3 regions of the Guggenheimella bovis genome follow, and region 3 is predicted to be linked to each of the others. Evidence: riboswitches for the same ligand, from Rfam matches in the RefSeq annotation. Region 3 holds a riboswitch; each other region holds the start of a gene.

Region 1 (8,106 bases), 550 kb from region 3:
ATTCGACGAGATCAGTGAACTTGGTCGAAATGTCAACGCTATTAGCGATAAGCTTTCGACGACCATTGATACGCTTCAAAGTGATCTCAGTAAGCTCACCGAGATCGATAAAGTGCGTAAGGAATTTATGGCGACCGTTTCGCATGAATTTAAAACGCCTCTTGGCATCATTAAGGGATACACCGAGAGTCTTAAGTACAACCTCGTAGATCCTAAAGATGAAGAGACGTATTACGAAACGATTATTGAAGAAACCGACCGCATGGCAGAGCTCGTTCAAGATTTAATCCTCGTCATGCAGCGTGAACTCGGACAACTCAAGCTTAAGCTCGATCAAGTGAAGCTTTTAGAACTCGTTCACTTCTGTGTCGTTCGTTTTCAAAAGATTGATCCTAAGCGAAGCTTTGAAGTCGAGGGAGTCGATGTAACGGTTGAAGGGGACGAGCGTGCCCTTACACAAGTTTTAGATAACTACCTCATTAATGCCGAGGTCCACGGATACGAAGATACACCCATCGTCGTTCGCTTAGAAGACCGAGGTGAAAGTGCCTACGTGTCGGTATTAAACGAAGGACCTAGAATTCCAGAGGATCAAAAAGAAAACATCTGGAAGAGCTTCTCGAAGCTCGATAAGTCGAGAACGAGAAGAAAAGGGAGTGGATTGGGTCTCGCCATTAACCGAGGGATCATCGATGCTCACGGCGGAGAAATTGGCTTTTTAAACCGCGAAAACGGCGTCGAATTCTACTTCACGATACCTAAGGTTCAACCTAAAATTGAGGAAACAGAGAGTAAAGGATCGCCCCAATGAGACTAGATGCACCCATCAGTGCGAGTGGGGAGATCTTTTTCTTTAGGCGAAGGACTAAGAAGCATAGGAGGAAGAGTCCAAGTCCTATGGGATTAAAGGAGACAGGGGATCCAGGTGTGATGTCTTCTAAGATCGTAAAGGTCATGAGGCTTACTGCGACGGAACTAATCATGGCGCTTACGGCCGGATGGAGACCGATGAGTAAGGATTGGATGCTCTTTACGTTATTGTACTTGTAATAGAGATAAGCAAGTGCCAGTACGATAATGACAGAGGGAAGGACCGTACCCAGAGTTGCTATGAGGGCTCCCTTAAATCCTGCAACTTGTAGACCTACGAAGGTTGCGGAGTTAATGGCTATTGGACCAGGTGTCATCCAGCTGATCGTAATGAGGTCTGTAAAGTCTGCCATCGTAAGCCAGTTGTTGTAATCGATCACTTGACGTTCGATGATAGGCATCGATGCATAACCGCCACCGATCGAGAACAGTCCTACTTGAAAAAAGGCCCAAAATAATTTAAGTAGTAGCATTGTGGTCTCGATTCTTATAAGCTTTATACTCATAGCGAAGGAGTGCGATGACAGCACAGCCTAAAAGGACTAAAACAGGGTTTAGTTTTAAGAGCAAGATGAGTGCAAAGCTAAAGCACATGATGAGAATGTTGAAGTAATCCTTTCCTTGCCAGAGCTGATGGAAGAGGGCGATGGCAACATCTAAAAGGATTGCAGCAACGGCAGCCTGCGTGCCTCGAAGGGCAACTCTTAGGATGACGTTCGTTTTAAAAGCTGTATAGAAAAAGCTGATACCGGTGATGACGAGTAGCGGTGGAAGAACCGCTCCGACGACACTTACGAGGGCTCCCTTGAAGCCCTTTAGGCGGTAGCCTACAATGAGAGAAGCGTTAATTGCTACCGCTCCTGGAGCGCTCTGGCTAATCGCCGTCATATTCATCATCTCGCGGCTTGTCAGGAGTTTTTTGTTCTCCACGAGTTCCTTTTGTAGGAGGGAGATGATTACATAGCCTCCTCCAAAGGTCAAAAGGGAGAGTTTAAACATCAACCAGAATAAGTAAAAGTAGCTTGCAGGAGTCGTTTTTTCATCCATCGGATCACCTTCTTTCGAGGCCTAAGGACCCATGATATAATGGGAACAGGAGAGAATTATGGAACAGTTTATTACAACCATAGAGGAGCTTTTACATGCTCCCATCATAGGTAACATCGACCTATATACGATTTTTAGCAGTATCTTACGATACGTCTTTGTCTTTATTGTACTCTATTTCATCTATCTCATTGTACGCATGATCTATCTCGATCTACAGCAGACGATGCTCGTACCGAGTGAGGGAGATGCGATCTTACTCATCATTCACAGAAAGGATCAGATGCTCTTTGGACTTCGTCGAGAGTACCTTTTAAGTGATAATGAATCGATCGGAAGAAGTGGTGTCAATACGATTGCGCTTCCTTCCGGTTACCTTTCAAAGAAACATGCGCATCTCTTTGAAGAGGATGGGAATTGGTATATCAATGATTTAGATAGCCAAAATGGGACCTTTGTAAACGGAAAACGCGTCACAAGTCCAACCGTTATTCATGATAAGGATATCATAAGCTTTGCTGGATTAGAAACGCTTTTCCTCTTGGAGCAATCGAATGAGTAGAATTATTACCGAGAGACGACTCGAAAGAAAGCGTACTCGGTACAATCTGAGCGCGAACTGGTTGCTCTTTTGGTTTCAGATCTTAGGGCTCTTTCTCGTGTTGAATTACGACCCGAAGAGCTTTAACATGAGGAGCTTGACCTTTGCTATCGCTCTCATCGTGCTGAGTCACCTTTCAAACTTTTTAATTAAGCGCTTCACTTTAGGTGAGCCTTACTTTATCTTGATCACGAACATGCTCTTTTCGATCGGAATCCTCATGATCTACAGGCTTCGTCCTGAACTCGGTGAAAAGCAGCTGATGTTTTATGCACTCGGCATCGTGTGCTTCTTTTTGAGCTACTTTGTGCTTAAACTTTCAGTCCATTTTTGGAAGCACATGACCTGGTTTTTCTACCTTGCGACCATTGCTCTCATCGTCGTTACGATTCTCTTTGGTAGAAATCTTCGAGGAGCCACAAACTGGATCGTCATCGCTGGCATTCAGTTTCAACCGGGAGAGTTTTCGAAACTCACCTATGCCTTTTTCTTAGCGTCCTATTATACCAACATGGATAAGATGAAAGGTTGGTTTGCCTCGTACTTACCGATGATCTTGACCTATGCGTTAATGGGACTCTTTGTAAAGCAAACGGAACTTGGAACGGCGGCTGTGATCTTTGCAGCCTTTGTCTGCACGCAGCTTTGCTTCGATCGAAAGAGGATCCCTGTCGTATTAAATATCCTATTTGCCTGCGTAGGACTCTTTCTAGCTTATAAGCTCTTTCGCCACGTACGCGTGCGCTTTGACATCTGGCTCAATCCTTGGGAAGACGCAGCAGGAAAGGGTTATCAGATTGTTCAGAGCCTCTTTAGCGTCTCGGCTGGAGGTCTCTTTGGCCGTGGACTCGGCTTAGGAAACCCTCAGACCATACCTTTTAGCTACTCGGATTTTCTCTTTTCAGCCCTCATTGAAGAGATGGGAATCTTCATGGGAATAGGCGTCCTACTCCTTTATCTCATCCTCTTCTACCGCGGTCTTAAGGTGAGCCTCAACCAACCCGATCGCTTCTACCGCATCCTTTCATTAACGGTCTCTATGATCTTTGTGATGCAGGCTTTTGTCGTGATCGGAGGCGTCTTAAAGGTCATTCCCTTGACGGGTATGACACTGCCTTTCATGGCGCACGGTGGTTCGAGCCTTTTGACGAGCTTCTTACTTCTCGGGGTGCTTCAATTTACCTCAGAGCCGGTGCTCGAAAAGGAGGAGAAAAATGAAGCGAACCAATAAAAGACGCATCATCGCACTCCTCATTGGAGTCGTTCTGCTCTTCATATCTTTAAGTTTCTACCTCGTCTACTTTCAGATGAGTATGGCTGAGGATCTAAAAAAGAATCCGAACAATACGCGCTTTCTCGTAAACGAAGGAGAGATCAGGCGTGGGTCTATCTACGACGTCAATGGAACGGTCCTTGCAGATACAAAGCTCGTAGAAAAGAACTATGTGAGAAGCTACTACTACCCTTATAGCTACGCTCACATCATTGGATACTCTTCAGAGCGCTTTGGTAAGACCGGTCTCGAATCGGCCTTTACGAAAAATCTCCTAGGCGTATCGGAAAGTGGTCTCTTTAGCGAGCTCAAAAAAGCACTACGCGATAAAGATGTCGGTAACGACATGTATCTTACAATAGAAAATGAGCTACAGACCTACGGCTTTGAGCTACTTAAAAACCATAAGGGTGCGATTATCGTTTCAAATGCAAAGACCGGAGCGATCCTCGCGATGACCGATAGGCCTGCCTTTAACCCAAACCAACTAAAAGAAAGCTGGTCTCAGCTTGTAGACGACGAAAATGCACCGCTCATTAACCGTGCAACTCAAGGACTCTACGTACCAGGGTCTGTCATGAAGGTTTTGACCTCGATCGCGATACTAGAAAAAGGAATTGACCTTTCTTATAACGATACGGGTGTAGAAAAGATCGGCGGATACCAATTTGGTAACTACGACGCTAGAAGTTACGGTGAAGTCGGTTTAACCGAAGCCTTAAAGTACAGTATCAATACGTACTTTGGTAAAAAAGGCGTAGAGGCAGGAGCAGCGAAACTTAAAGAAGTCAGTGAACGCTTTCTCTTTAATAAGAGCATTCCCTTTGACCTACCTGTTTCTAAGAGCAAGGTATCGTTTGATGAGGGGATGGAAAAGAGCGAACTCGCAGCCAGTTCCTTCGGTCAAGGAAAGACAGTCGTCACACCGCTTCAGATTCACCTCATCTCTCAAGCGATCGCAAACGACGGCGTGCTCTTAAAGCCCTATTTAGTGAGCGAATGGCACGGTCCAGGAGGAAATATTCTCTCGGTGACACAGCCTGAAGTTCTAGGGACAGCCGTGGAACCTCGGATACTTGATCCTCTCTTAAAGGGACTAAAGGAGACGGCTTCAGTAAACGGCCTAAAGAGCTCGAAGTCGATTCAATTCTTCGGAAAGACCGGTACGGCACAAAATGAAGGAGCGAAAGATCACGCGTGGTTTACAGGTTTTGTCACACGTGGTGAAGAGTCCTATGTCGTAACCGTAATCCTTGAAAATGAAGGAAAAGCGGCTTCAAAGAGTGCAGCACCTCTAGCAAAGAAGGTGTTTCAGAAGCTCCTTGAGATTCGAAAAGAATAGCATATAGTATTGACAAAACCTTTTAGGCAAGCTATCCTCATAATATAAATTAATAACGTAGTAGATTTGTAACGTAAGTTTTAAAAGGGAATGTGGTGAGAATCCACAACAGCCCCCGCTACTGTAAACGGACGATGACTCATGATGCCACTGGGAAACTGGGAAGGAGAGTTATCGGTTGATGTTAAGTCAGGAGACCTGCTAATCTGCAATGCCAACACTTTCGGTGGGAAATGTGGAAAAGCAAGTTTTATTTTCAATGAGCCGACAGTGGATTTTATCCATTGTCTTTTTTTTCCCTTTTCGACCGAATAAGAAAGAAGGGAATTCATGAAACAATTTTTCAAACGAACGATTAGTCTATTACTCATTCTCACTCTTTTAGTGAGCTGTACACCTAAGGGAGACGTGCCGACTACAGAAAGCACTTCGAGTTCCGAACCTGTAAAAGAAGTGAATTCAGAATTAGTTTTAGATCACGAAGAAGAGCTCCTTTACGCTAAAAATTTTACGCTAACTCATTACAAAGATGGCTACAAGATGTTTACCGTAAGTAGTGCTCCTGACAAAAAATTTCTCCTGGTACCAGAAGGAAAAGAAGCTCCGTCTAGCCTAGATGGCGATGTTGTTATTTTAAAAGCTCCAATTCAAAGAATACATATGGTAAGTACTGGAATGGCCGCTCTCTGTGATGCAATAGGCGGACTAGATCGCGTCGCTTCCACTGGGACTCCTGCCAAAAAGTGGTTTGTCGATGAGATCAAAAAGCGAGTTGAATCTGGCAAGATCAAATTTGCTGGAAGTTATAGCGCACCTGATTTTGAGACGCTAACAGGTTTAAACATTGATTTAGAGATCGATACGACCATGCTTAGTTCAAAACCAGAAATCCAAAAGAAATATGAAGAGTTAGGAATTCCTGTAATTATCGAAACCTCCTCGAAGGAAGGCCATCCACTAGGAAAAGTCGAATGGATCAAGCTCATAGGTGCCATTGTAGACAAAGAGAAAGAAGCCAATGAGTTCTTTTTAGATTCCGTAAAGAAGGTCGAAGAGGTATCGAAAGTTCCTAAGAGCGGAAAAACCGTGGCTATGTTCTATGTGAGCCCAACGAATAATACTGTAAGTGCTCGCAATGGCGGTGATTACATGGCCAAAATGATAGAGCTTGCCGGTGGTGAGTATATCATGAAGGATGTGAATCCTCAAAAGAGTGGTCTCGAAAAAATGAACTACGAAGAAGTTTACACGAGATGTAAGGATGCGGATATCGTATTCTATCTAAACTACTTTAAAGACCAAGTTAAGAACATTGATGATTTCTACGCAATAAATGATCTATTTAAAGAGTTCAAAGCGGTGAAAGAAGGAAGATTATACATCACTTCATCCTCATACACGCAAGACATCGTAAATCTTGCGAACATGATCAAAGATATGCATGATGTCATCTCAAATCCAGATTTAGAAGAAACTAGAACGATGAAAAAATTGCATTAGAGAGGAGATTTGTTTTGGCAACAAAAAATGATCATCATTTTCTGCGCTATCACATCGTACTCTCTTTGCTACTCCTTCTATTTATAGTTGGGGTTGTACTAAATATTAACTCAGGTAGTGCGTCTATTCCATTCGTTAAGATTTTTCGTACCATATTTTTTAACGAAGATCACGGAAGTACCGTGAGTAATGTTATTTGGAGACTTCGACTCCCAAGGCTTCTACTAGCTACAGTACTTGGCGGAGCGCTCAGCGTATCGGGATTATTACTTCAAACCTTTTTCCGAAACCCGATCGCTGGGCCGTTCGTCTTAGGTATTTCTTCAGGTGCAAAGATGATCGTCGGCCTTGTCATCGTCTTTGTACTTGGAGAGTACAAGAATGTTCCACCATATACATTGGTGCTAAGTGCTTTTATTGGCTCACTTCTTGTTATGGCTGTGGTGCTTTTTTTCTCTCAATTTGCGAGAAGTATGCCGATGCTCTTGGTGATAGGTATTATGATTGGTTATGTTTGCTCTTCCGTGACAGACTTTACGATAGCCTTTGCTAAAGATACGGATATTGCGAATCTAACAAGCTGGTCGATGGGAAGCTTTAACGGAGCAAGCTGGGGGACAGTTAAGCTATCTTCGATCATTGTATTTATTACGCTTCTCTGTTCCATACTGATCTCGAAGCCGATGAATGCGTTTCAGCTAGGAGAAGGTTATGCCATGAGTATGGGCGTTAACATCAAGCTTTTTCGATTGGCTTTGATTACCTTTTCAAGTATTTTATCAGCTTGTGTAACAGCCTTTGCTGGGCCGATATCTTTTGTAGGAATCGCAATTCCACAGGTAGCGAAATTACTTATGAAAACTTCAAATCCCAAAGTAATTGTTCCAACTACTTTTATTACAGGAGCTGTCTTCTGCTTGTTCTGTGATTTGATAGCCAGAACTGCTTTTGCTCCAACGGAGCTTGCTATTGGGACGGTGACGAGTGCTTTCGGAGCTCCCATTGTGATTTTTCTTATGCTAAAACGTCGTGCAGCTGAGCAATAGGAGATGCTATGTATTTTGAAACCAAGGATTTATCCGTGGGCTATCACGGAAACATTTTAATTCAAGATATCAACTTATCCGTTGAAAAAGGGAAAATTATGACTCTCATAGGTCCCAATGGATCGGGTAAGTCGACGATTTTAAAGACGATAACGAAGCACCTTGAAGAAATTGGTGGTGTGGTAACGATAGACAGTGAAAATATCCTAAAGTGCTCGAATAAGGAGTTAGCAAAAAAGCTTTCTGTTATGCTAACGGATCGAATCAATCCTGACCTCATGACTTGTAAAGAGGTCGTAAGTATGGGGAGGTATCCTTATACGAATCATTTTGGAAAGATCACATCAGAAGATGAGCGCGTCGTTCAAGAAAGTCTAAAAATGGTGAAGGGCTTAGAGTTAGCCGACAAGCCCTTTACAGATATCAG
Region 2 (8,106 bases), 1.1 Mb from region 3:
CCTCGTGATCGACACCGAAGCCTTTATGGGTGCAGAAGGATTTAAAAAGGTTGCAGGAGATATCTTAAGAGAACTACGTGCTTCGAAAAAAGCCAAGGGTCATACACGTATTTTCACTGCAGGAGAAAAGGAATATGAAGTCTGGCTCGAAAGAAAAGAGACGGGCGTTCCGATTAATGACGCTGTTCAGAAGGAATTTATCGCTGTACGCGATAAGCTAGAGCTCGATTTCAAATTCCCCTTTGAAAGGTAATGATGGAAGAAAAGAAGCCTTCAAAAATACCAGAACCCAAATATAACCAAAAGAAAAGAATGAAAAAAGATGCAGAGGTTCTCATCGAAGAACCGAAAAAGAATGGCACCTTACTTGGTCTTGCCATTCTTTTTGCTGTGCTTCTTTTCATCGGACTTTCCGTCTACTTCATCGGAAGAGATACCTTTAGTAAAGAAAGCTTCCTAAAGAGCGTCAACAGCGTGCTCGATGAGCCCGATAAGAGCGGATTCTTTTCCTTCTTTGTAGAGGGATCTTTTCCGCTTCAGGATCAGAAGAACTTTTTAGAGCTTCTAAAGGATCCCAACTACGTGAGATACCTAAAAGATACGCTCTATAAAGGTGGAGGAGACGTCGAGGTCGTAAAGAACGGAAAAGCGCTCACCTTTACGAAGTATGGACTAAAGCTTAATCCTTTAAACTTAAGCCTTTCCAATCTCGATCGAAGGCTTACGGTGACGCTTCAAAAGAAGAAAGAGACGATTGAACCGAAAGCACTAAAGGAATGGGGATATATGACACCGGGCATCTATGAGCTCTCGATCGAGGATGGAGAAAAGAGCCTTAGTATTCCTGTAAAGCTCACGCGTTTTGAGACAAAAGCTCCTTCTTTACGAATTGACCTAGAGAAGGATTATATTGATGTAGAGATTCCGAAGGACTTTCCTCAGGCAACGATCGTCATGAATGGAAAGAGCACAGAGAAAAAGGTAAAGGATTCAAACCAGCTTGGCCTTATAAAAAGAGGCTCTAGCATATCTCTCGTCTATCGCAATAAGCTAGGTACAGCCATGAGCGATGAATGGATCGTCGATCAAAAGAGCCACGATTTTACCTTCCCAAATGCTATGAGCTTAAAAGAGTATCCACTCGATCAAGTGATCTTTGTGAATGATAAGGAGATTGGAACGGTTTCTGATTTCAAATCCTCCGATCTTCTCCTCCTTCCTTTAGAGGAGACCGATAAAGTGCAAATTGTCTCCCCTCAACGTGCTCTTGAAGTGAAGACGAATCTTGCCATCGAAAAGAGCAACGTCTCTCCTGGTCGCTTTACGATAGGGCCCGTAGAGGAAGGTACTGTGAAGTACTTAAAGAATCTCATGCTCACCTATGTGAGAGAAGATCGAGATGCAAACTATCACAACCAGCTCTTCTACTACGGCACGGTCATGAATAATAGTCCCGACCACGCGCGACTAAACGATGAGATGAATGCTCGCATCGAAAGAAAAGAGTATCTTGAAATTACTCCAATCTCTGTGACCTTTGACAACGACTCCTTCGAGTATTTTGCTGAAAAAGGAACGATCTACATCTCCTTTGTCGAACGCTATAAGTTCCATTATAAAAAGTTTGTCGAAGGAAAGATGGTGCGCGAGGGAGACGGCAGCTCCAGTAAACTCAAGATCATGGCACGTAGCTTTTTCGGCTGGAAATTCTACAGTGGAGACGAGAATAAAGAGCTTGGAGGAAATACTGAGACAATACAGGTTGAAGAATTCAATTCGGGGTATTAGTAGGTAGAAATTGGAGGTATAAAATGAAAGAAATTAAATTGTATACAAGTTCAACTTGTCCTCATTGTTATACGGCAAAGGATTATCTCTCAAAGGAAGGCATTCCTTATACAGAGCGTAACGTCAGCAACGATCCAGAAGCTATGAAGGAATTCAGAGAGCTAAAGGTGATGGGCGTTCCGACCTTCGTCATTGGCGATGAAGTCATCGTAGGCTTTGACAAAGAAGCTGTCCTGAAAGCAATGAATGACTAAGAAAAGCTCTCTTAAAAAGAGAGCTTTTTTCTTGGCTTTTGGACTGCTTCTCTTTCTTCTCATTCCCACCGAACTCCGTGGCACGAGTCTCGTAAAGCTTCAATCTATTTTAAGTCACCATGATCTCTTTAAGAAACACGATGTTTCGATCAGTTTTCCCAGTCATCCTGACTTTAGCCTAGGGATGAAACGCTTTGACACGGATAAACTTACGATCTACTATAACTTTGGAAAATTTGAACACTTCCGTTCAAACTTCTATCACCGTGAAAGTGATACGTATAATTCCCACTTTGGAGCCTATCTTTTAGAGGGAATGCGAACGGAGGAAGAGATTCTAGAGAGCTTTCGATACGATCAGACGATGCTCGTTCTACCGTCGATTGGGAAAATGGATGGTGTATTTTGCGTTCTAGAGATGGAACGAAAAGAGACCCGGGGAATGGTTCGAATCGATGCAACCGTTGAGACCAACAGTCCGCTTCATAAGAAAAAGGGATTTTTTACAGGCTACCTCCAGTATGGAAGCCCGTCCTATGAGGGCGAAGATTATCCCGTAGAGAAAAGCGAAGCGAGAATCTACATCCATTATTTAAAAGATAAAGATGCGACTGTCATTACATATGTCATGGCTAAAAATAAAGAGATTGTCGAGCGTTATTCCAAAGAAATTTTAGAAAGGATAGTGATCAAATGAAGATAGATACCACGAACCTTCAAAGTGGTGGTGTACTTACAAGCTACCTCTTTGACAAAAAGACAGAGGATGAAAACTGGAAGCCAGTAAAGCGTCCTGCACTCTTAATCCTTCCCGGTGGAAGTTACATGTACGTATCGAAGCGAGAGGGAGAACCTGTAGCACTTCATTTTTTGATGGAAGGTTACCAGGTCTTTGTCCTAAAGTATCGAACGGGTGAGGAGTCGATATACCCTAATCCTCTAATCGATGTGAAGGAAGCGATGGAGTATATTCTCAAAAATTCCCAAGAATTCTCAGTCGACACAGAGAAGATTGCCATTATGGGCTTTAGTGCAGGGGGCCATTTAGCACTCGTCTATCAGTCGAGCGAATACATCAAAGCGAAGGCTACAGTTTCGATCTATCCGATTGCAGCCTTTGGAGAAATGATTAAAGCTTATGGAGAAATTGACTACGACGTAGAATTTCCCATAGGTGCCATGATCTCAAACTACGAAGAGGAGAAGGATCCTGAAAAGCTCATAAAGAAAGACAACCCACCTCTCTTTATCGCTTACTTAAAAGACGATGAACTCATTCCGAGTTACACGACGTCGCACTACGTGACAGAGTTATTAAAAGCTGGCTGTGACGTGGAAGCACACCTCTTTAGAAAGGGACTACACGGTCTAAGTGAAGGCACAGGCTTATCGAATCATTCGAGAAACGTTGATCGAGACTTTTCTCTTTGGGTCCCACTTTGTAAAAATTGGCTACGAGGGATTTTAGAGTTTCAACTATAGTGTTGACAGTCTTTCGTTCATCCCTTATGCTTAAATAGAACTGAATAAGGATCAAAGATCAAGCGTGTGAATACACATGGGAATCAAGTGCAAATCTTGAACGGTCCTGCCGCTGTAAGGAGGGAGAATTCTACTGATGCCACTGGGAAACTGGGAAGGCGTAGAATGTCTGAGATCTCCGAGTCAGAATACCAGCTGATCTTTTTACACATCAAAGCTCTACAGGAAAATAGAGTGTGTTGGGAGTTAAACACTGCTATTTTCATAGCAGTTTTTTTGTGCCCTTATTCCTAAGACAACAGGTCATTTGTCAAAGGAGGATAAGATGACAAAAAAAGAGAAATCGTTACTCGTACTCGCACTCGTGGTTGCCTTTGGTTTTGGAATCGTTCCCACAGCCAGTGGCATGCACATCATGGAAGGATACTTATCGCTTCCCTTCTGTATCGCTTGGGGAGCTGTGTGTCTTCCGTTTTTAATACATAGCTACTTTTCCATGAAACGCATCGTAAGTGAGCGCCGTGAAACCGTATCGCTCTTAGCGATGATGGGTGCCTTTATCTTCGTTTTAAGTGCATTAAAGATTCCATCGGTTACAGGTTCTAGCTCCCATCCGACAGGAACAGGTTTAGGAGCAGTCCTCTTTGGAGCGTCTCCCATCGCTCTCTTAGGTCTCATCGTACTTCTCTTTCAAGCGGTACTGCTCGCCCATGGAGGACTTACAACACTTGGAGCTAACACTTTCAGTATGGCCATTGTTGGACCGATCGTAAGTGCTGTGATCTATAAAATGATGAACAAGATGAAAGCTCCGAAGCACTTTAGTATCTTTCTTGCCGTAGCTCTTGGTAACCTCACGACTTATGTCGTCACAAGCGTTCAGCTTGCACTCATGCACCAAGGAGCTGGCGTGGGCTTCATGACATCACTCACAAAATTTTTAATGGTCTTTGCGGTGACACAGATTCCACTTGCAATCATCGAAGGCCTCGTCAGTGTCATTCTCGTCATGGCCTTAGAAAAGTATGCAGCACCCGAACTCAAGCGTTTAGGATATGAGAGGTAAGACATGAAAAAAGCATTTCTATTATTGTTATTAGCCGTCGTCATTGCCGTTACACCCCTTCTTTTTATTAAAGACAGTGAATTTGCAGGTGCAGACGGTGTCGCAGAAGAAGTCGTAGAAGAAGTGAATCCTGGTTATGAGCCTTGGGCAGAGCCCATCATGGAACCTCCAGGAGGAGAGACCGAGAGTCTTCTCTTTGCACTACAAGCAGCTCTCGGTGCTTTTGTCATAGGCTACATCATGGGCGGTTTTGTCACGCGCTACCGCATGAAGCATCATGAAGTCGAAGCTCTTTAAAGGAGCGCTTTCGGTTATAGCGTTTGTAAGCCTATTTTACGGTCGAACAGAAAGAATTCATATGGGTGTCTTTCTTGTCATCGTGATGTTTTACATCCTACATGAAAGTCATCACCTTCGAATTGAGCGCATTCAACAGAATCACGCACTCATTGGGCAAAAAACAGGGCTTAAGGTCTTGTTTTTTGCCTTTCACATGATAGCCGTGCTTGTGATCGATTCGCTTCCTTTCTTACTAGGAGTCTTAATCTTAGAGGTCTTCTTTACGCTTCTATCTAAGATTAAGCTTAAGCACATGATCGAAGTCATGGCACTACCTATGACCTATGTGCTTTTAAGTATCGTTGCTTTCCGCTTGAGTGAACTTAGCTACGAGAGCGTCATTCTCATAAGCCTACGTGCTTTTGTAGCCTTTACAACGCTCCTAAGCTTTTTACTTATGACCCCTATGCATGAACTCATCACCTTTTTATCTGGAAAACTGCCAAAGCTCGTGGTCGACCTCTTGTATCTCATTCATCACGACATCTTTGTCTTTTTAAAGCACTCTCACGAAGTCTCAAGAGCAGTGCGTGTCCGAGGGGGTTCCCTAAACGTTAAGACGGCTGCCCTTCAAGGCGTCTCCATCTTTATGAAAAGCATGCACTTTAGTACCTTACATAGCAGAGCCTTAGAGACGAGAAATGTCGGAGAACGAATCGAGTTTCTTACTAGGAAAAAAGATCCACGCGTTTCTTTAGGACTTCTCCTCGAACTCATGCTACTTTCAGGAGGTATCGTTGTTTCAATTATCTGATGTATCCTTTTCCTATGAAGACGATCTCGTATTAAAGGATATTGAATTAACCATAGAAGAAGGAGAGCGCGTCTGTCTGATCGGCTCCAATGGATCGGGAAAATCGACGCTTTTAAGCCTACTCATAGGGTTAGAGCATGCTAAAAAAGGAAAGCTCTCCTTTAAAGGACAGCCGTACTCAAAGGATAAGACCTTTTTGAGAACGCTTCGACGCGAGATCGGTTTTCTCTTTCAAGATCCCGATACCATGATGATTGCACCGACTGTCTTTGAAGAGATCAGTTTCTCTGCAGTGAATCAAAAAACCGATGAAGAGATTATTGAAAAGCGAGTGGAGATGCTCTGTAAGCGCTTTTCTTTGGAAGGCTTTGAGGAGAGAGTCGTCTACCACTTAAGTGGAGGGGAGAAGAAACGAGTAAACCTTGCGAGCGTTCTCGTGACAGATCCCAAAGTGCTTTTAATCGATGAACCGGAGTCGAGCCTCGACCCATATCAAAGGACTGTCATGGAATCGTATCTCGAATCGATTGATAAGACCTTTGTCGTAGCGACACACGATATGAATTTTGTTTGGCAGTTTGCGACGCGCGTCGTCGTATTACATGAAGGCAGGATTCTTTTTGATGGGAAAAAGGAAGCGTTTTTTAGCAATGAAGCGCTTGTAAATGAAGCGAATCTCGAACTTCCTGTATTTTATCTCATCTCAAAGCTACTACAAAAGAAGGGAATCATTGAAGAAGATAAGCTTTTCTACAGAAAGGAGGAGCTATGCGAGGCATTCTATTTGTAAGTTTTGGAACGACACATATTGAAGGGATTGAAAGAGCCATTACGCCCCTTACGAAGTCCCTTCAGACTTTGGGGCTTCCTCTTGAACAAGCCTTTAGTTCGAACATTGTGAGAAATCGCTTGAAAGAAAAGAATCGTTTCGAAAAGAGCATCGAAGAAGCGATATGTGCTCTTAAAGAAAAAGGGGTAACAGAACTTATCGTACCTACGACCTTTCTTTTAGAGGGCTTAGAATATCAGAAGCTCGAAGCGAAGCTTAAGGAATCAGAACTTCGTTATCAGCTAATAAAACCCATTTTAAGAAGGGATATTGATGCGAAAGAGCTTATTCAAAAGCTTCTTAAAGCGTTTGATAGAAAGGAAGATGAACTTCTTCTCATGATGGGTCATGGAACGAGTGATGAAAGTGGGGCGGTGTATCAGCTGTTAAATGATACATCGATAGAAAAGGGTCTTCCTTTTAGAGCCTTTGCGATTGAAGGCGAGCCTTACTTTGACTCCGTAAAAGATACCTTTAAAGGTTCCATCTTTCTTGCACCGCTTCTCTATCTATCAGGAGAACATGCGAATAACGACATGATCGAATTCTACGAAGAACTTAAGAGCTTAGGCTTTGCTACGCGCTATACGACCGTTTCTTTAGGAGAACTATCTTGGGTTCGAGAAATGATTTTTGAGGAGACAAAACGTGCCCTTTGAAGCATACAAAGAGATCGGTAAAGAAAAACTTAGACTCGGCTTTACGACAGGGACAGCAGCGACCCTTGCTGTAAAAGCAGCGCTTCTTACACTTCTTACAGGAGAAGAGCAGTCCACGGTGTCGATCGTAACACCTTCAGGGATGGAGGTTGAAACAGAAGTCGAGCGGACCGAAAAGAAGGAACATTCCGTTCGAACGTGTGTAAAAAAGGATGGCGGTGATGACATCGACCAAACGCATGAACTCGAAATCTGTGCCGAGGTAGAGTGGAATGACCACTATGAACTCACGGGTGGTGAGGGGATAGGGATCGTCACAAAAAGAGGACTCAGTATTCCTGTAGGAGATTATGCTATAAATCCAGTCCCACGACAGATGATTAAAAAAATTGTCCACGAACTTTTGGATGACGGCAAGGTCAAGGTTTCCCTCGATGTTCCTCAAGGAAGAGAAGCGGCCAAAAAGACCTTTAATGAACGCATGGGCATTGAAGGGGGCATCAGTATTATCGGAACGAGTGGCATCGTTGAGCCCATGAGTAATAAAGCACTCATTGAAACGATCCGCATGGAACTCAACATCCTTAAAGAAGCGGGCGAAAAAGAAGTTCTTTTGACACCTGGAAATATCGGTACCGATAGGCTTCAGTCCTTAGGGCTTAAAGGAAGAAACGTACAGTATTCAAACTTCTTAGGAGAAGCTTTAGACTTCGCGGCGCAGTATGATTTTTCTAAGGTTACGGTGCTTTCTCACATTGGAAAACTAGTAAAGGTTTCACTTGGGGCAATGGATACCCACTCGAGAACCGTAGATGGTAGAAAAGAAGCGATCATCGCAGAAGCCTCTCTTTTGGGCGTCGAACGTGAGATCTTAGAGAAAATAGATAGCGAAGTGACAACGGAAGGGATGTTTTCCCATCTTAAGGACGATCCCA
Region 3 (8,106 bases):
TCTTACGCGCGTTTCAAGCTTTTTAAAGTTCTCCTCGGTCCCATGATCGTAGAGCTGAATACGCATGGCTGTATCCATAGCGAAAAACTCTCGATATTCAAAACTTACGGGTTTATTTTCTTGACAACCTATGAGAAAGAGTGCAAGTAGACAAATGACGATTCGTTTCAAAATTCCTCCAAAAAAAAAGGGCCTATGGCCCTTTCATTATTACATTCCAAGCGCTTTCTTAACTAATTCAAAGAAGTTCTTGACATGAATGGATACACCACTGATAGCATCTGTGTGGCCTTCAGCGTCTGAGTATGTGATGGAAGCAAGATCTTGCTTTTCAAGTAAGAAGCTTTCAACAGCTTGTGCTTGAACATCCCATTCAGCCTTTGCACCACCTTTAGCAACCATTGGGTATTTACCCTCTTTTACTGCTGTTAACTTATCAAGTTCCGGATTATCTTTGTTAAGACCATTCCATTTAACGCTTACGATGTTACCATTCATTACTGTTACATCGACGAATTCTTTCCAACCTGTTTCACCGAAGTCTTCGTCTTCAGCATGGTATGAACCATCTGTGTAAGGTCCCTTTTCAACAGGTCCTTGAGCAAGAGCTTTTTTAGCTACATCGAAAAATCCGTTTACGTGAATGGATACACCGCTAATAGCGTCTGTATGACCTTCGTTGTCTTTGTAAGTGATCTTTTCAGGATCAGGGTTCGCTACGAAGTAGTCTTCAACAGCCTTCGCTTGAACGTCCCAATCAGCTTGTGCTTTACCAGCAGCAACCATTGGATACTTTCCGAGCTTTACAGCTGTTTTCTTGTCGTAACCGACTTTGTTGCTGATAGCGTTCCAGTTTGCTGATTCTACCTTGCCGTCTTTTACAACGAGAAGAACGGCGTCTTTCCAACCTGTCTTTTCATCGAAGTTGTCGCCAGTAGCGAAGTATGTACCGTCTTTGAGTGTTGCACCGTTTTCAGCTGGAGCTGGAGCTGGTGCTGGTTGACTTGTTGCTTCGTTTGAAGAAGCGGCTGGCTCTTGTGACTCAGCTGGTTTTTGTTGGCATGCAACAACACCGACGAGTACAAGTGCAAGAATTAATAGAATTGATAACGTTTTTTTCATAGTTGTTCCTCCATATGGAAGTATTCTATTACAAATTTTGAGATTGTCAATGAGTTTTTTGGAAAAAACACAGATTAATTCATAGCCTTTGCCAACTGTATACAATCGATTGTTACATATTGAGTGACTCGATATGAACCTTTCGGACCTTTTTAGGATTAGTTTTTAAGGCTTACAAACGTTGATATATTAGCACTTAGAGAAATGGTAAATAGAAAAAGGAAGCGCTTCACTCAAAAAGAATTGACGTGAAGCGCTCTCAAAAAATAAATAAAGAACCTGGACTTTAGATTACGTAATATTTGACACAGTATTGTAATAATGTTGTGTTCGCTAACGTTTTGCAGATATCAAAAAGAAGCGTTCTTCGTCCTTTTCTAGAATTTCTGCATCGATAGAAAAGACCTCCTGAAGCATCTTTGGGGTAATGACTTCCTGACTCGGGCCATAAGAATAAAGTGTCCCTTCTTTTAAGACGAGTGCTTGGTCAAAGTAACGGTCGGAAAGATCGATGTCATGCATAACGCTTAAAATCGTCTTTCCTTCCTTCTTACCAAGGGTGACAATTTCTTCCAGCATTTCATAGCGCATGCTGATGTCTAAGAAACTGATCGGTTCATCTAAAAGAAGAATTTCAGTCGACTGTGTAAAAGCCGATGCGATCATGACTCTCTGACGTTCTCCCCCACTTAAGGCTTTTAAGGAGCGGTCTCTAAAGGCGTTTAGTTTCAGTAGATCGATATAGTAGTCTACGATTTCAAGATCTTCTTTGGAAAGATCATGGAAGGAATCGGTATGCACGTAGCGAGCAAAGCTAACGTATTCCCAGACGGTGAGATCGAAGACTGTCGTTTGAAGCTGCTCTAAGTAGGAGAATCGTTTTGCCCTCTCTTTTGAAGAAAAGCTTTTAATCTCTGCCCCATCTAGCGTTAGACTTCCTTCGTAAGGAAGGATGCCTGCGATGGCTTTTATGAGCGTCGTCTTTCCTACGCCGTTTTCGCCGAGGATACTCACAAGTGATCCTTTTTTAAGGCTAAAATTTAGATTTTTTAGAATCGGTTTGTCATCGATCGTAATCGAGAGATTCTTTGCTTCGATCATTGCTTTTTCCTTAAAAGATAGATGAAATACGGCGCCCCTAAAAAGCTCGTAACGACACCGATCGGTAGTTGCATGGGAGAAACGATGGTCCTTGCGATCGTATCTGAGAGGAGTAAGAAAGTCGCTCCTGTAAGAAGTGTCGTTGGAAGTAAGAGTTTATGGTCGTTTCCCACGAGAAGTCTTGCCATGTGCGGTACAATGAGTCCGACGAATCCTATGATTCCTCCGAGACTTACAGCTACACTCGTTACAAGAGACGAAATGAGTAGTAGCTCAAGCTTTCTTCTTTCTGTATCGACGCCGCTCGCTTTGGCACGGTCCTCTCCCAAGTAAAGTAGGTTTAAGTCTTTCCAGTAGAAAAGAAAAGAAAGGCTACCTAGGATTAAAGGAACCGATAGATACGTAAGTTCTTTCATTTGAATCCCGTTTAAGCTTCCCATGGTCCAAAAGATGATGCGTTCCATCCGCTCTCTATTAAGAGCGACGATGAGGCTCGTCGTACTACTTAGGAGAAAGCTCAATGCGATACCTGCTAAGATGAGCGTGGTGCCGTTTAGAAGCCCTCTTTTTTTCCCGATGGAAAAGACTATAAGGACAGAACCGATGGCACCTCCAAAGGATAGTAGAAGTGTTAAAATAGCTCCTCCGTTTAGGATGAAGCTTACGCTTGCTCCTAGGGCTGCACCGGCACTCACACCTAACATGTAGGGGTCTGCCATGGGATTATTTAGTACCGACTGAAAGACAGCTCCGCTCGATGCAAGACCCATGCCGATGAGGACAGCTGCAATGGCTCTTGGAAGCCTTAGCTTGAATAAAATGAGCCTCGCTGTTTCATCGGTGGGTGTAAAGATTTCTTTTAGAGAGATCGATTCTGAACCTATGATAAGGGAAGCGATAAATATGAGGATAAAAGCCAGACTAATAAAAATCAGTCCGGCTTTTTTGGAGCGAATCATTATTTCACCAAGTCTGGATGTAAGATCTTAGCAAGCTCTAAGATACCTTCCGCAATGCGAGGTCCTTGGATCTCTAAAAGGTCAGCTTCGATCTCAAAGATTTTTCCTTCTTTAACAGCAGTTAAATCCTTATAACCATCTGTTTCTTGAAGCTTCTCTTTGACACCCATGCCCTGTCCTACAATGATCACTTGAGGATTTCCCTTAATGATCGATTCGAGGTTAAAGCTCCAACCTTGAGCATCCTTCGCAATGTTATCTCCACCAGCGATCATTAGCATGTCGTGGATGAAGGTATCACCTGTTGCTGCAAAGTCACCATCCTTACCAACGCTTACTGGATAATAGACTGTAACTGGTGTAGCATCCTTTACCATGTTTGCTACTTCTTCGATTTTGGCTTTCATGTCAGCTGTGACCTTTTGGCCTTCTTCTTTATGACCAGTGAGGTTCGCGATTGTTTCGATTATTTCGAATGTCTTATCGACTTTTGTTGCATTTTGTAAAACAAGAGCCTTTACGCCAGCTTCAGCTAACTTCTTCGTCACTTCTTCATTGGGGTTTGCTAGAAGTACGACATCAGGCTTCGCTGTAATAATCTTTTCTACATCTGGTTCAAGCATGCTACCGATACTTGGAATCTCAGCTGCTTCCTTTGGATATTCACAGTAATCTGTGCGTCCAACGACTTGCTTTCCAGCGCCTACAGCAAAGAGAATCTCTGTCATGTTTGGAGCGAGAGATACCACCTTTTCTACAGGCTTTTCAAAGGTTACTTCTGTACCTAAAGAATCTGTTACTTTAATGGGTTCAGCGGATTCACTGACAGGTTCTGTAGATTCTTGAGGTGTTACTGTTTCTGTACTTTGTGGCTCACCTGATGGAACCGCTTTCGTACATGCGACGAGTCCAGTGACAATCATTAAGACGACGAGTAGTAGTGACAGTTTCTTTTTCATGTTTTCTCCTAAAATTAAAAAATGCTTCCACCAGGGAAGCAAGCTAGCTCATCTCCTGGTGAGTGATAGTTTTTCCATGTATCTGACTTATCTTTCGAATCACAGTGGCCGGACCGTATCGGATTCACACCGATTTCCATGGTTACATCTTATGTTTCTCTAATTTTATCATAAAATAACACGCTGTCAAATGCGTGTGCTATGATGTGTTAGAGGTACATTATGTTTGATAGTTATTTTATAGAAAACTGGATCCTAGAAGCGAACGTGCTTTTAAATCAACGCGTTCAAAAGCTTTGGATGGCAGAAGGAAATAAATTCGTTTTAAAATTCAAGGGCGATCTGTTTCTACTCATAGACCTGGGAGCAGAGAGCTACCATCTTGGGCTTCTTTCAAGTAAACCCGACTTAAAATACATTCAACCCGCTCACTTAATGCCTTGGCGAAGTGCCCTCGAAAACGCCAAGATCCTTTCGATCGAGCAGATGTTTTTTGATCGCACGGTGAAGTTTAAACTTCTCTCATCAAACCAACTCTTTGAAACGGTCGAATGGAGTCTCTATATCGAGCTCATGGGTCGCCACAGCAACATGATCCTAACCGATGAAGAGGATGTGGTCTTAAGGGCGATAAAGCTCTCTTCGAATGAAAGCCATCTCGTTTTGACGCATGAGAAGTATGAAGTACTTAAGAGCGATAAAGAGGTCTGTAAGGATGTTTATGAGCCCTTTGATGAAACGAGAGCCCTAGACTTTAAAGGCTTTCATAAGAGGCTCATTAAACTCCTACCGGATAATGTAAAGAGTGGAACCTTTGCTGACGTTCATCGCTTCTTATTAGAACAAAAATCACCTACGCTTTACCTAAAAGAAGATCAGATTGTTGACTTTCATTCCTTTGAGAATGAGAAGCTTGAAACCAAAGAGGTCTCTTCCCTCTCTGAAGCCATGGAACTCTTCTATGCTTCGAGAAAGAAAGAGAATACGGCACCAGAAGCTGCGAAGAATTTCTTACACCTTGTAAAGGGACGAATCGATTCGTTGGAGCTAAAAAAAGAAAAGCTCTTTAAGACGCTTAAGGACTTCGAGCTTTGCGATCGCTATCGACTCTATGGAGATCTCATTTATGCGAATCTCTATCTTTTAAAGGGACATGAAAAAGAGCTTCTCGCAAAGGATTTTGAATCAGATGAGGAGATTCTCATTCCACTCGATCCACAAAAGACTCCTGTACAAAATGCCATTTATTACCACGAGCGCTACCGTAAGGAACTGCGTGGGCAAAACTACGTCAAGGAGCAACTTGAAGAAGCCGACAAGGAACTTGAAATATTAGCTCAAATTCAATACGATCTCTCTCAGCTATCGACGAAAGAAGAGATCGATGAAGTGCGATCGGAGCTCGTACGGATCGGTGTCATCAAAAAGAAAAGAGTTCAAGCGAAAGAACAGCAAAGTAAGCCGCATCTCTTTGAATACGAGGGAATTAGATTTTACGTCGGTAAGAATAGCTCACAGAATGAAGCGCTCTCCATCCGTTCGAAAAATAAGAACAGGACCTGGTTTCATGCGAAAAACATCCCTGGTAGTCACGTACTAGCAGATGCTCCCTTAGAGAATTTAAAAGAAGACCACATTCACTTTGGTGCAATGCTCGCAGCCCATTTTTCAAAGGCTTCGGAGAGCCCTAACGTTCCTGTCGATTATACGAAGCTTTCTTTTGTAAAAAAGCCCAGTGGCTCCCCCACGGGTTTTGTGAATTATACGAATCAAAAGACGCGTTATGTAACGAAGGATCTACAGCAAATTCTACAAAGAAAAAAAGACCATTAGGTCTTTTTTTGTTGGAGCTGATGGTCAGAGTCGAACTGACAACCTGCGGTTTACGATACCGCTGCTCTGCCATTGAGCCACATCAGCAAAATTAGATTCTTTACACCAGATAAACACAAAATTCGTCGGTGTTACCTTCTAATCTTACCACAACCTTTTCCTTTTGTGAAGTAGGAATATTTTTTCCGACGTAATCAGCTCGAATCGGTAATTCTCTATGACCGCGGTCTACGAGAACAGCCGCTTCAATCTGCTTCGGTCGACCTAAATCGAAGAGTAATTCGATCGCTGCTCGAAAGGTTCTTCCCGTATAGAGAACGTCATCGACTAAAATGATCTTTTTATTCGTAATATCAAAAGGTAGATGCGTTCTGTCTCCCGTAACGACTCGTTCGTCATCTCGATATTTTCCAATATCAACAAAGCCGATCGGAACATCGGCTCCTTCTAAGCGGTCGAGTTGTTCTTTGATGAACTTTGCGATCCATTCGCCGTTTGTATAGATACCGATGAGTACGAGTTCATCGACTCCCTTGTGGCGCTCTATGATCTCATAGCTTAAGCGCTTTAACGTGCGCTCGATGGAATCGTGTTCCATGATAATCGTTTTGTAGTTCATACTTGCCTCATTTTTTGAAGAAAGGACTGAAAGTATTCAGGCGGATCGACGCTAAAGTCATAGCTTTTACCATTTTCATCGGTAAAGCCAAGTTCTATCGCATGGAGATACTGACCGTCTTTTTTTATCTTCGATTTTTTCATGCCGTAGACGGGATCTCCTACGATGGGATGGTTTAGATACTTTAGATGAACGCGAATTTGATGCGTTCTTCCAGTAAAGAGTGTACAGCGAACGAGCGTGTAGTTTTGAAAGCGCTCTATAACTTCTACGAGCGTCTTTGCGTATCGTCCACTAGGATCTACCGTAAAAGCCTTTCGGTTCGTTTCGCTACGAGCGATCGCTTCTTCTACGACGATCTCGTCTTCTTTTATGACACCTTCTACGATCGCAACATAACACCTTTTTAAGTCATGTGCTTTAAAGAGTCGACTAAAGTATTCATGGGCTTCATTGGTCTTTGTAATGAGAAGTACGCCTGAAGTGTCCTTATCCATTCGGTGGACGATTCCAGGGCGAATCGTGTCCTTTTCATTACTCAGAGAATTCATGTGGTATAAAAGAGCGTTCACAAGCGTTCCATCAGGGTGACCTGGTGCAGGATGAACGACTACCCCACGTTCTTTATTGACTATGGCAAAGCGATCGTTTTCATAGAGGATCTCTAAGGGTAAGTTCTCCCCTTCTAGCTCGGTGGGTTCCTTTTCGATGACTTCCATCATTACTTTGTCCCCTACCTCACAGAGATACGACTTTTTAACGACCTTGCCGTTCACTTGAACGAGACCTTCTTTTAAAAATTGTTGGAGCTGATTTCTCGTAAAATCGGTAAGCGTTCCAAGGACGAGATCAATTCTCTCGCCTTGAAACGCTTCCGTAATTTCAAACTTTTTTTGGCTCATTGAACCTTTTCCACTTTAATTTGTGTCGGTTGTCCATTTAATACTAAGTTTTCACCGTCGTTTTGAGCTTCCTTAAGTTCTGTCGCAAGGACTTCGGTCTTAATGAAGCCATCGTAGAGCTTAATGGCTTCTACAAACTCAGGTGTACTCGTGTAGGTGACTTTGATCTTATCAGAAACATTTAAGTCCATGGCTTTACGTGTTTGCTGAATATTTGAAACAAATTCTCTCGCGTAACCTTCTTTTACGAGTTCATCGCCTAAGGAGGTATCTAAGATGACATAGAGATCTTGCTCTGTCATGACATTGTAGTTTTCTTTCGCCGTTACCGTCACGTCGATGTGTTCTTTCGAGAACTCGAAAGCTTCACCGCCAAGGTCAAAGGTGACCTTTTCTCCTGCACGGAGTTTTCTACTTAGTTCCTTCGGATCTCTCTGCTTGAGTTCCTTTTGGAAGAGTCCCATCTTGCTACCTAAGATCGGTCCGAGGACAGGGAAAACGGGCTTAAGCTGGAAGTTTAAGTACTCTGCGTCGTCTTCGATGTAGTCGATTGCTTTCACATTCAACTCTTCCATGATGACGTCTTCTAAGCTAGAAAGTTCATCCTTTAA

The links. Region 3 has a riboswitch for cobalamin ahead of ACUB3H_RS00560 (ABC transporter substrate-binding protein). Riboswitches for the same ligand answer to the same signal wherever they lie in the genome.
Region 1: another riboswitch for cobalamin. It lies ahead of ACUB3H_RS03320 (ABC transporter substrate-binding protein); the one in region 3 lies ahead of ACUB3H_RS00560 (ABC transporter substrate-binding protein).
Region 2: another riboswitch for cobalamin. It lies ahead of ACUB3H_RS06055 (energy-coupling factor ABC transporter permease); the one in region 3 lies ahead of ACUB3H_RS00560 (ABC transporter substrate-binding protein).

Annotation. Positions count from the first base shown of each region.
Region 1 covers NZ_JBQWTF010000001.1:642,302-650,407, reverse strand. The annotation lists gene ACUB3H_RS03350 (sensor histidine kinase) at 1-811, shown strand, start outside; gene ACUB3H_RS03345 (chromate transporter) at 771-1,343, opposite strand; gene ACUB3H_RS03340 (chromate transporter) at 1,330-1,917, opposite strand; gene ACUB3H_RS03335 (FHA domain-containing protein) at 1,976-2,479, shown strand; gene ACUB3H_RS03330 (FtsW/RodA/SpoVE family cell cycle protein) at 2,472-3,749, shown strand; gene ACUB3H_RS03325 (peptidoglycan D,D-transpeptidase FtsI family protein) at 3,733-5,133, shown strand; cobalamin riboswitch at 5,183-5,353, shown strand; gene ACUB3H_RS03320 (ABC transporter substrate-binding protein) at 5,464-6,633, shown strand; gene ACUB3H_RS03315 (FecCD family ABC transporter permease) at 6,648-7,679, shown strand; gene ACUB3H_RS03310 (ABC transporter ATP-binding protein) at 7,688-8,106, shown strand, end outside.
Region 2 covers NZ_JBQWTF010000001.1:1,211,227-1,219,332, forward strand. The annotation lists gene ACUB3H_RS06030 (Ldh family oxidoreductase) at 1-253, shown strand, start outside; gene ACUB3H_RS06035 (zinc ribbon domain-containing protein) at 313-1,788, shown strand; gene ACUB3H_RS06040 (glutaredoxin family protein) at 1,812-2,042, shown strand; gene ACUB3H_RS06045 (hypothetical protein) at 2,035-2,739, shown strand; gene ACUB3H_RS06050 (alpha/beta hydrolase) at 2,736-3,524, shown strand; cobalamin riboswitch at 3,568-3,737, shown strand; gene ACUB3H_RS06055 (energy-coupling factor ABC transporter permease) at 3,850-4,590, shown strand; gene ACUB3H_RS06060 (energy-coupling factor ABC transporter substrate-binding protein) at 4,594-4,887, shown strand; gene ACUB3H_RS06065 (energy-coupling factor transporter transmembrane component T family protein) at 4,868-5,683, shown strand; gene ACUB3H_RS06070 (energy-coupling factor ABC transporter ATP-binding protein) at 5,667-6,473, shown strand; gene ACUB3H_RS06075 (sirohydrochlorin cobaltochelatase) at 6,452-7,171, shown strand; gene cbiD (cobalt-precorrin-5B (C(1))-methyltransferase CbiD) at 7,161-8,106, shown strand, end outside.
Region 3 covers NZ_JBQWTF010000001.1:93,178-101,283, reverse strand. The annotation lists gene ACUB3H_RS00580 (FAD:protein FMN transferase) at 1-171, opposite strand, end outside; gene ACUB3H_RS00575 (hypothetical protein) at 211-1,122, opposite strand; gene ACUB3H_RS00570 (ABC transporter ATP-binding protein) at 1,456-2,223, opposite strand; gene ACUB3H_RS00565 (FecCD family ABC transporter permease) at 2,220-3,182, opposite strand; gene ACUB3H_RS00560 (ABC transporter substrate-binding protein) at 3,182-4,141, opposite strand; cobalamin riboswitch at 4,198-4,334, opposite strand; gene ACUB3H_RS00555 (Rqc2 family fibronectin-binding protein) at 4,364-5,974, shown strand; tRNA gene ACUB3H_RS00550 (tRNA-Thr) at 5,987-6,061, opposite strand; gene pyrR (bifunctional pyr operon transcriptional regulator/uracil phosphoribosyltransferase PyrR) at 6,075-6,593, opposite strand; gene ACUB3H_RS00540 (RluA family pseudouridine synthase) at 6,590-7,495, opposite strand; gene ileS (isoleucine--tRNA ligase) at 7,492-8,106, opposite strand, start outside.